3 regions of the Pseudomonas sp. MYb327 genome follow, and region 1 is predicted to be linked to each of the others. Evidence: predicted binding sites of a transcription regulator. Region 1 holds the regulator's gene; each other region holds the start of a gene.
The links. Region 1 encodes sigma-54, which starts transcription at its own class of promoters, with help from an activator protein. Its sites were predicted from a motif close to ANTGGCATNNANNTTGCTNT; they were not measured.
Positions count from the first base shown of each region.

Region 1 (3,277 bases):
GTGGGTGACATCAAACAGATCATCTACCACCTCAAGGCCAAGGGCATTGGCGTGCTGATCACTGACCACAACGTCCGTGAAACCCTGGATATCTGCGAAACCGCCTATATCGTCAACGATGGCCAACTGATCGCCGAAGGCGACTCTGAAACCATCCTGGCCAACGACCTGGTCAAGGAAGTGTACTTGGGCCATGAGTTCCGCCTGTAAGCGCTGAGGTGTCTGGCAGGTCGCCAAAGCGCTTGTCTCGATAAAAAATCAACATTTTTTTATTGTTACAGCGCTCTAGGCAAACGCTGCAGTTTCGGGCATATAATTTGCTTATGTTTGGCGCTCCGGCGCCCTGTAGTGGATGGCGCATGTGCGCCGGCGAATAAGGTGTTAAGCCCCTGCCATGAAACCATCGCTAGTCTTGAGAATGGGCCAGCAGCTGACGATGACACCGCAGCTGCAACAGGCCATCCGCCTGCTCCAATTGTCGACCCTGGATCTGCAACAGGAAATCCAGGAGGCCCTGGAGTCCAATCCGATGCTCGAACGCCAGGAAGAAGGCGACGACTTCGACAACACCGACCCCTTGGCTGACAATGCCGAACTGAAGCCCAACAGCGACATTCAGGAGCCCTCCTACCAGGAAAGCGCCCCGACGGTGGATAACCTCGAGGAAGGCGACTGGAACGAGCGCATCCCCAATGAACTGCCCGTCGATACCGCCTGGGAAGATGTCTACCAGACCAGCGCCAGCAGCCTGCCGAGCAACGATGACGACGAGTGGGATTTCACCACCCGTACTTCCGCCGGTGAAAGCCTGCAAAGCCACCTGCTCTGGCAATTGAACCTGGCGCCGATGTCCGACACCGATCGCCTGATCGCCGTGACCCTGATCGACTGCATCAACAATCAGGGCTACCTTGACGAGACGCTAGAGGAAATCCTCGAAGCGTTCGATCCAGAGCTGGACATCGAACTCGACGAAATCGAAGCCGTTCTGCACCGCATCCAGCAATTCGAACCTGCCGGCATCGGCGCCCGCAACCTGGGCGAATGCCTGCTGCTGCAATTGCGCCAGCTGCCCGCCAAGACCCCTTGGCTTGCTGAAGCAAAGCGTCTGGTCACCGACTACATCGATCTGCTCGGCAGCCGCGACTACAGCCAGCTGATGCGCCGCATGAAGCTCAAGGAAGATGAACTGCGCCAGGTCATCGAACTGGTCCAGAGCCTCAATCCGCGTCCAGGTTCGCAAATCGAGTCCACTGAAGCCGAGTACGTCGTTCCCGACGTCATCGTGCGCAAGGACAACGAACGCTGGCTGGTGGAGCTCAATCAGGAGTCGGTGCCACGCTTGCGGGTCAACGCCCAGTACGCCGGATTCGTCCGCCGCGCCGATACCAGCGCCGACAACACGTTCATGCGCAACCAGCTGCAAGAAGCCCGCTGGTTCATCAAGAGCCTGCAAAGCCGCAACGAAACCCTGATGAAGGTAGCCACCCAGATTGTCGAGCATCAGCGCGGCTTCCTGGAGTACGGCGACGAAGCGATGAAACCGTTGGTCCTGCATGACATCGCCGAGGCGGTGGGCATGCACGAGTCGACGATCTCGCGGGTGACCACGCAGAAGTTCATGCATACCCCGCGGGGCATATATGAGCTGAAATACTTTTTCTCCAGCCACGTCAGCACCTCCGAAGGCGGCGAATGCTCGTCCACGGCGATCCGCGCAATCATCAAAAAACTGGTTGCCGCGGAAAATCAGAAAAAGCCGTTGAGTGACAGCAAGATCGCTGGTTTACTGGAGGCACAAGGCATTCAGGTGGCTCGCCGCACCGTCGCCAAGTACCGCGAATCCCTCGGGATCGCGCCTTCGAGCGAACGCAAGCGGTTGATGTAGAGCCACGCCACAGCGTTCCAGTGGCAGATCATCTGATCTGCCGCTTTATGCACTGGCAACGAAGGAGAAGCTGTATGCAAGTCAACATCAGTGGACACCAACTGGAAGTGACCGAACCTCTTCGCACCTACATCGGCGAAAAACTCGAACGATTGGAGCGACATTTCGACAAGATCACCAACGTGCAGGTCACGATGACGGTCGAAAAGTTGAAGCAGAAAATCGAAGCCACGCTGCATATTCCCGGGAATGAAGTTGTCGCCAACGCGGAACATACCGACATGTATGCGGCGATCGACGCACTCACCGACAAGCTTGATAAACAACTCAAAAAGCATAAGGAAAAGACCCAGAGCCTCCTCCAGGGCGCTACCGGTCGTTAACACTCCCAACCCATGATCCGACTTGAAAGCATCCTGACCCCCGGCCGTTCCCTGGTGAACGTGCCGGGCGGCAGTAAAAAGAAAGCCCTCGAACAAATTGCCAACCTCATCCATCGCGAAGTGCCGGATCTGGAGATGCAAGATGTCTTCGAGGCTTTGATTGCCCGTGAAAAACTCGGATCTACCGGTTTTGGTAACGGCATCGCTATTCCTCACTGCCGCCTGAAGGGCTGCGATTCGCCCATCAGTGCCCTTATGCACCTGGACGCCCCAATCGATTTCGACGCCATCGACGGCGCCCCGGTTGACCTGCTGTTCGTATTGCTGGTCCCCCAGGCCGCTACCGATGCGCACCTGGAGCTTTTGCGCCAGATCGCCAGCATGCTCGACCGCAAGGAAGTGCGCGAAAAACTGCGCAGCGCCCCGAGCAATGAAGCCTTGTATCAGGTTGTCCTGGACGAGCAAAACGGGCCGTAACCATGCGTTTGATCATCGTCAGTGGCCGTTCCGGCTCGGGTAAAAGCACCGCCCTCGATGTTCTCGAGGACAACGGCTACTACTGCATCGACAACCTGCCTGCCGGGTTGCTGCCGGAATTGGCCGAGCGCGCACTGATTCACACTGAGCTGTCCCAGCCGCTGGTTGCCGTGTCCATCGATGCGCGTAACTTGCCGAGCCATCTGACACGCTTTCCCGACCTGCTGGAAGAAGTCCGCAGCCGGCATATCCAGTGCGATGTCCTGTACCTGGATGCCGACGAGGAAACGCTGCTCAAGCGTTTTTCGGAAACCCGTCGTCGTCACCCATTGAGCAACGCCAACCGATCGCTGGCCGAAGCGATCAACGTTGAGAGCACCTTGCTCGGACCGATTGCCGACCTCGCCGATCTCAAGATAAATACCACCAGCCTGAACCTGTATCAGCTGCGCGACACGATCAAGCTGCGATTGTTGAACCAGCCGGAGCCGGGAACCGCGTTCCTGGTGGAGTCGTTCGGATTCAAGCG
Region 1 covers NZ_CP159258.1:4,303,350-4,306,626, forward strand. The annotation lists gene lptB (LPS export ABC transporter ATP-binding protein) at 1-210, shown strand, start outside; gene ABVN21_RS19475 (RNA polymerase factor sigma-54) at 395-1,888, shown strand; gene raiA (ribosome-associated translation inhibitor RaiA) at 1,963-2,271, shown strand; gene ptsN (PTS IIA-like nitrogen regulatory protein PtsN) at 2,284-2,748, shown strand; gene rapZ (RNase adapter RapZ) at 2,751-3,277, shown strand, end outside.

Region 2 (3,277 bases), 2.9 Mb from region 1:
GGCGTATTCCCGCGGTGCGGCGCAGGCGCGGATGACCGCGGCAAAATCCTGGTCGAAGGTCACTTGATAGCGTTGTTGGCGCAGCAGTTTGCCCAGGCTGCGGGAGACGTGCAGTTCGTCGGGAAACAAAACGGTGCGGGGATCCGGCGACCACCAGAGAATCGGCTGGCCTTCCGAGAACCATGGGAAACAACCGTGGCGGTAGGCGCGGATGAGCCGATCGGCGGACAGGTCGCCGCCGGCGGCCAGCAGCCCGTTGGGCTCGCGCATGGCTTTTTCCAGCGGCGGGAAAGTCAGGGTGTTGCGTTGTAACCAAGTCAGCATGGCGTCCGGGCTTGCAGAAGGGGAGGGCGGTGGCGGGTTATCGGCCCGCCACTTAGTGTGCCGTCAAACGACGGGAATGTCGTCGAGGTATTTTTCCGCGTCCAGTGCCGCCATGCAGCCCGCACCGGCGGAGGTGACCGCTTGACGGTAAACGTGGTCGGCCACGTCGCCGGCTGCAAACACACCTTCGATGGCAGTCGCGGTAGCGTCGCCTTCGCTGCCGCCCTTGACCAGTAGATAGCCGTCACGCATTTCCAGTTGCCCGGTGAAAAGGTCGGTGTTGGGTTTGTGGCCGATGGCAATGAATACGCCGGCAAGGGGTAATTCCCGGGTGGCGCCGGTATGGCTGTCGCGCAGGCGGGCACCGGTCACGCCGCTGGCGTCGCCGAGGACTTCATCCAGATTCTGGTTCCAGTGCAGGCGAATATTGCCGTTCGCGGCTTTTTCGAAGAGTTTGTCCTGCAGTATTTTCTCCGAGCGCAGTTTGTCGCGACGATGAATCAGATGGACTTCCTTGGCGATGTTCGACAGGTACAGCGCCTCTTCAACCGCTGTGTTGCCACCGCCAACCACCGCGACCACCTGATTGCGATAGAAAAAACCATCGCAGGTCGCACAGGCTGAAACGCCCTTGCCGGCGAACGTTTCTTCCGACGGCAGTCCCAGATATTGGGCTGAAGCGCCGGTGGCAATGATCAGCGCGTCGCAGGTGTAGGTGCCGCTATCACCGATCAGTTCGAACGGGCGTTGTTGCAACTTGGCCGTATGGATGTGGTCGTAGACGATCTCTGTGTCAAAGCGTTCGGCGTGTTTTTGCATGCGTTCCATCAGCACCGGACCGGTCAGGCCCTCGACATCGCCGGGCCAGTTATCGACTTCGACGGTGGTGGTGAGCTGGCCACCTGCCTGTATGCCGGTAATGACTACGGGTTTGAGGTTGGCGCGGGCGGCATAAACGGCTGCGCTGTAACCAGCAGGACCGGAACCGAGGATGATCAGGCGGGAATGCTTCGCTTCGCTCATAGAAACACCTCATAAGCCTTTGTCACAAAAGAGAATGCGTGCTCAAATTGAGTCGCATGTAATGTGTTTTTGACTATGCTACAGCCAAGGATTTCAGGCATGGCATCGGGCGAACAAACCCGTACAATGCCTGGCTGTAACAGTGTTTGTAACAAAATAAGCATCGCGCTCTGTGTTTATAAAAACCAGGGTGCAGTGTTAAAAGTAGTCCCAGTTACGCCTGTTAACTTTTTTACCTGCCTGGATTGGGCAGTTTTTTATAGTCATTCAACAGATGGACGCGCCATAGGCGCAGGAATAGTAGCGTTTTGAAGAAATCCACCGCAGCACCTAAACCAGCCGTGGTTCCGCTCTGGCGCCAACATTTGCACTACCGACTCAAGGAAGGTGCGCTGATCGCCATCGGCGCCCTGTGCCTGTTCCTGATGATGGCCTTGCTGACCTATGGCAAGGACGATCCGGGCTGGAGCCACAACAGCAAGATCGACGACGTTCAGAATTTCGGCGGTCCGGCCGGCTCCTACAGCGCCGACATCCTGTTCATGGTGCTCGGTTACTTTGCCTACATCTTCCCGCTGCTACTGGCGATCAAGGCTTACCAAATATTCCGTCAGCGCCACGAGCCGTGGCAGTGGAGCGGCTGGCTGTTTTCCTGGCGCCTGATCGGCCTGGTGTTCCTGGTGCTGTCCGGTGCTGCGCTGGCGCACATCCATTTCCATGCCGCGACCGGGTTACCGGCCGGGGCTGGTGGTGCGCTGGGCGAAAGCCTTGGCGACCTGGCGAAGAACGCCCTGAATATCCAGGGCAGCACGTTGCTGTTCATCGCCCTGTTTCTGTTCGGTCTGACGGTGTTCACCGACCTGTCTTGGTTCAAGGTGATGGACGTTACCGGCAAGATCACCCTCGACCTGTTCGAGCTGTTCCAGGGCGCAGCCAATCGCTGGTGGGCGGCCCGTACCGAGCGCAAGCAACTGGTTGCGCAGTTGCGTGAAGTCGACGACCGCGTGCATGACGTGGTGGCGCCGACGGTCACCGATAAGCGTGAGCAAGCCAAGGTCAAGGAACGCCTGATCGAGCGCGAGCAGGCGCTGAGCAAGCACATGTCCGAACGCGAGAAGCAGGTGCCGCCGGTGATTGCGCCGGCTCCGCCGAAACCTCCCGCGCCGAGCAAACGCGTGGAAAAAGAGAAGCAGGCGCCGTTGTTCGTCGACAGCGCCGTGGAAGGCACCTTGCCGCCAATCTCGATCCTCGACCCTGCGGAAAAGAAACAACTCAATTACTCGCCTGAATCCCTGGCTGCGGTTGGCCATTTGCTGGAAATCAAGCTCAAGGAATTCGGCGTCGAAGTCACCGTGGACTCGATCCACCCGGGTCCGGTCATTACCCGTTACGAAATCCAGCCGGCAGCGGGGGTCAAGGTCAGTCGCATCGCCAACCTGGCGAAAGACCTCGCACGTTCCTTGGCCGTGACCAGTGTGCGTGTGGTGGAAGTGATTCCGGGCAAGACCACGGTCGGTATCGAGATTCCCAACGAAGACCGGCAGATCGTGCGCTTCTCCGAGGTCTTGTCGACCCCCGAGTACGACAACTTCAAATCGCCGGTCACCCTGGCCCTGGGCCATGACATCGGCGGCAAGCCGGTCATTACTGACCTGGCGAAAATGCCTCACTTGCTGGTGGCAGGTACGACCGGTTCCGGTAAGTCGGTGGGTGTGAACGCGATGATCCTGTCGATCCTGTTCAAGTCCGGCCCGGAAGACGCCAAGCTGATCATGATCGACCCGAAAATGCTGGAGCTGTCCATCTACGAAGGCATTCCGCACCTGTTGTGCCCGGTGGTCACCGACATGAAGGATGCGGCCAACGCCTTGCGCTGGAGCGTTGCCGAGATGGAGCGCCGCTACAAACTGATGGCGAAGATGGGCGTCCG
Region 2 covers NZ_CP159258.1:1,364,499-1,367,775, forward strand. The annotation lists gene aat (leucyl/phenylalanyl-tRNA--protein transferase) at 1-324, opposite strand, end outside; gene trxB (thioredoxin-disulfide reductase) at 388-1,347, opposite strand; gene ABVN21_RS06075 (DNA translocase FtsK) at 1,656-3,277, shown strand, end outside.
Region 2: the regulator sigma-54 is predicted to act here: its motif matches at 1,398-1,417, upstream of ABVN21_RS06075 (DNA translocase FtsK).

Region 3 (3,277 bases), 2.5 Mb from region 1:
GTTGGCGCGCGCCTGCCACTTGGCCAGTCCGCGCGGGCAGTCACCCTTGATGGCGCTCAACTGCGCCGGTCTGCCGGAATCCATGGCCGAGACTGAACTGTTCGGCTACGGCCCGGGCGCCTTCGAAGGGGCGCGGGCCGAAGGCAAGCTCGGGCTGTTGGAACTGACGGCGGGCGGTACGCTGTTTCTCGATGGTGTCGGGGAAATGAGCCCGCGCTTGCAGGTGAAACTGCTGCGTTTCCTGCAGGACGGATGCTTCCGGCGTGTAGGCAGTGACGAAGAGGTTTATCTCGATGTGCGGGTGATCTGTGCGACTCAGGTCGACTTGTCCGAGTTGTGCGCCCGTGGCGAGTTTCGTCAGGACCTCTATCACCGCTTGAACGTGTTGTCGTTGCACATCCCGCCGCTGCGCGAATGCCTCGACGGTTTGACGCCGCTGGTGGAGCATTTCCTCGACCAGGCCAGTCGGCAGATCGGCTGCCCGCTGCCGAAACTCGCACCGGCGGCCATGGACCGGCTCAGTCATTACCACTGGCCGGGCAACGTGCGGCAGTTGGAGAACGTGCTATTCCAGGCGGTTTCCCTGTGCGAGGGCGGGACGGTCAAGGCCGAGCACATTCGCTTGCCGGATTACGGCGTGCGTCAGCCGCTTGGCGATTTCTCGCTAGAGGGTGGGCTGGACGAGATTGTCGGGCGCTTCGAGAAAGCGGTGCTGGAGCGCTTGTATTCCGAGCATCCGAGCAGTCGGCAATTGGGTAAGCGGTTGGGGGTTTCCCATACGACCATTGCCAATAAGTTGCGCGATTATGAGGTGGGCAAGGACAACACCTGACCCTGTGGCGAGGGTGCTTGCTCCCGCTCGGGCGCGAAGCGGCCGCAAAGAGAGCCTGCGCGATCTGCCAGTAGAAATTCGGTCAGCCATTTTGGGGCTGCTTTGCAGCCCAGCGGGAGCAAGCTCCCGCCACAGGTGTTTGTGTTGCTGCAACAGGTCAAGCCTTGCCACTTAACGGCATAACACCGCCGGTTTTTCGTCTCTGATACAAATCCTCTGCACCCCCTCCATCTCCCCAAGTCCTTTGTTTGCCGGGCTCAACGCCTGCAAAAACAAGTTGGTCTGCAAATTGCTTATGCCTCGTCAGTACAGCAGTGGGCGGCAAACGTCCGGCAGGCAGAGGAAAGATTGTGGACAAGTACCTTTATGTGGCAATGACCGGCGCCAGCCAGAATGCACTGGCGCAAAAAGCTCATGCCAACAACCTCGCGAACATATCCACCAACGGCTTCCAGAAAGACTTGGAGCAAGCCCGTTCGATGCCGGTGTTCGGTGACAGCTTTCCGGCGCGTGCGTTTGCCATGTCCGAACGCCCGGCCACCGATTTTTCCCCTGGCAGCCTGGTAGAAACCGGCCGCGACCTCGATGTCGCCGTGCAAGGCAGCGGCTGGCTGGCGGTGCAGACCCCTGATGGTGGTGAAAGCTACGTGCGCACCGGCAGTCTGGTGGTCGACGCCCTCGGCGTACTGCGCGCCGGCAACGGTATGCCGGTGATCGGCAATGGCGGACCGATTGCCGTGCCGCCCGAGCAACAAATTGAAGTGGGCGAAGACGGCACCATCAGCATTCGTGCGATGGGTGAAGGACCGCGCGTCATGGCGGAAGTTGACCGCATCAAGCTGGTCAACCCGGACATCAAGAACATGACCAAAGGCCTGGACGGTTCGATCCACACCAAGGATGGCCAGCCGGCGCAAGCCGATGCCAACGTCAAACTGGTGTCCGGGTTCCTCGAGTCGAGCAACGTCAACGCTGTGGAAGAGATGACTTCGGTACTGGCCTTGTCCAAGCAGTTCGAGCTGCACATCAAGATGATGAACACCGCCAAAGACGATGACCAGGCCATGGCTCGGGTCTTGCAGATCAGCTAATTATCAGAACGTTGCGCCGTAAAACAGGCGCACGAGGAGAATCGAATGCTTCCGGCTCTATGGGTTGCCAAAACCGGTCTGTCCGCCCAGGACACCAACCTGACCACCATTTCCAACAACCTGGCCAACGTCTCGACCACGGGTTTCAAACGTGACCGCGCCGAGTTCCAGGACCTGCTCTATCAGATCAAGCGTCAGCCAGGCGCCCAGTCGACCCAGGACAGCGAACTGCCGTCGGGTCTGCAATTGGGTACCGGTGTGCGCATTGTCGGCACCCAGAAAAACTTCAGCGCCGGCAGCCTGCAAACCACCGAGCAGCCATTGGACATGGCCATCGACGGTCGTGGTTTCTTCCAGATCCTGCAACCGGACGGCACCACGTCCTACACCCGTGATGGTACGTTCCACCTGGACTCCAACGGCCAGATCGTCAACGCCAGCGGCTTCGCCCTGGAACCGGCGATTGTCATCCCGAACGATGCCCAGACCTTCACCGTCGGCAAGGACGGCACCGTCTCCATTACCGTGGCCGGCAACCCGGCGTCCCAGGTGATCGGCAACTTGCAAACCGCCGACTTCATCAACCCGGCCGGCCTGCAAGCCGTGGGCAACAACCTGTTCCTGGAAACCGCCGCCAGTGGTGCGCCGCAAGTCGGCACGCCTGGCCTGGCCGGTTTCGGTACCACACTGCAGAACACCCTGGAAACCTCCAACGTCAGCACCGTTGAGGAGATGGTCAACATGATCACCACTCAGCGCGCCTACGAGATGAACTCCAAGGTGATCTCCACCGCCGACCAGATGCTCTCGTTCGTAACGCAGAATCTGTAATCAAGTCTATGAGGCGGCCACGAGGTCGCCTGCAACACCGTGAGGTAGGGTCATGAATCGCTTCGTCTCTGTTCTGGCACTGAGTGGGATTACCGCGCTCGCAGGCTGCGTGCCTGTGACGCCCAAGCCTAATGACCCTTACTACGCCCCGGTGTTGCCGCGCACGCCGCTGCCGGCTGCCGCGAATAACGGCTCGATCTACCAGGCCGGTTTCGAACAAAACCTCTACAGCGACCGAAAGGCGTTTCGGGTCGGTGACATCATCACCATCACCCTGAACGAGAAGACCCAGGCCAGCAAAAACGCCAACTCGCAGATCGACAAGACCAGCAAGACCGGCATTGGCCTGACCTCGCTGTTCGGTAGCAGCGCCACCACCAACAACCCGTTTGGCAGCAACGACCTGAGCTTGAGCGCCAGCTATGAAGGCGATCGCGCAACCAAGGGCGACAGCAAGGCCGGGCAGGGCAACAGCCTGACCGGTTCGATCACCGTGACGGTCGCTGACGTCTTGCCCAACGGC
Region 3 covers NZ_CP159258.1:658,538-661,814, forward strand. The annotation lists gene ABVN21_RS02950 (sigma-54-dependent transcriptional regulator) at 1-832, shown strand, start outside; gene ABVN21_RS02955 (flagellar basal body rod protein FlgF) at 1,183-1,923, shown strand; gene flgG (flagellar basal-body rod protein FlgG) at 1,969-2,754, shown strand; gene flgH (flagellar basal body L-ring protein FlgH) at 2,807-3,277, shown strand, end outside.
Region 3: the regulator sigma-54 is predicted to act here: its motif matches at 1,109-1,128, upstream of ABVN21_RS02955 (flagellar basal body rod protein FlgF).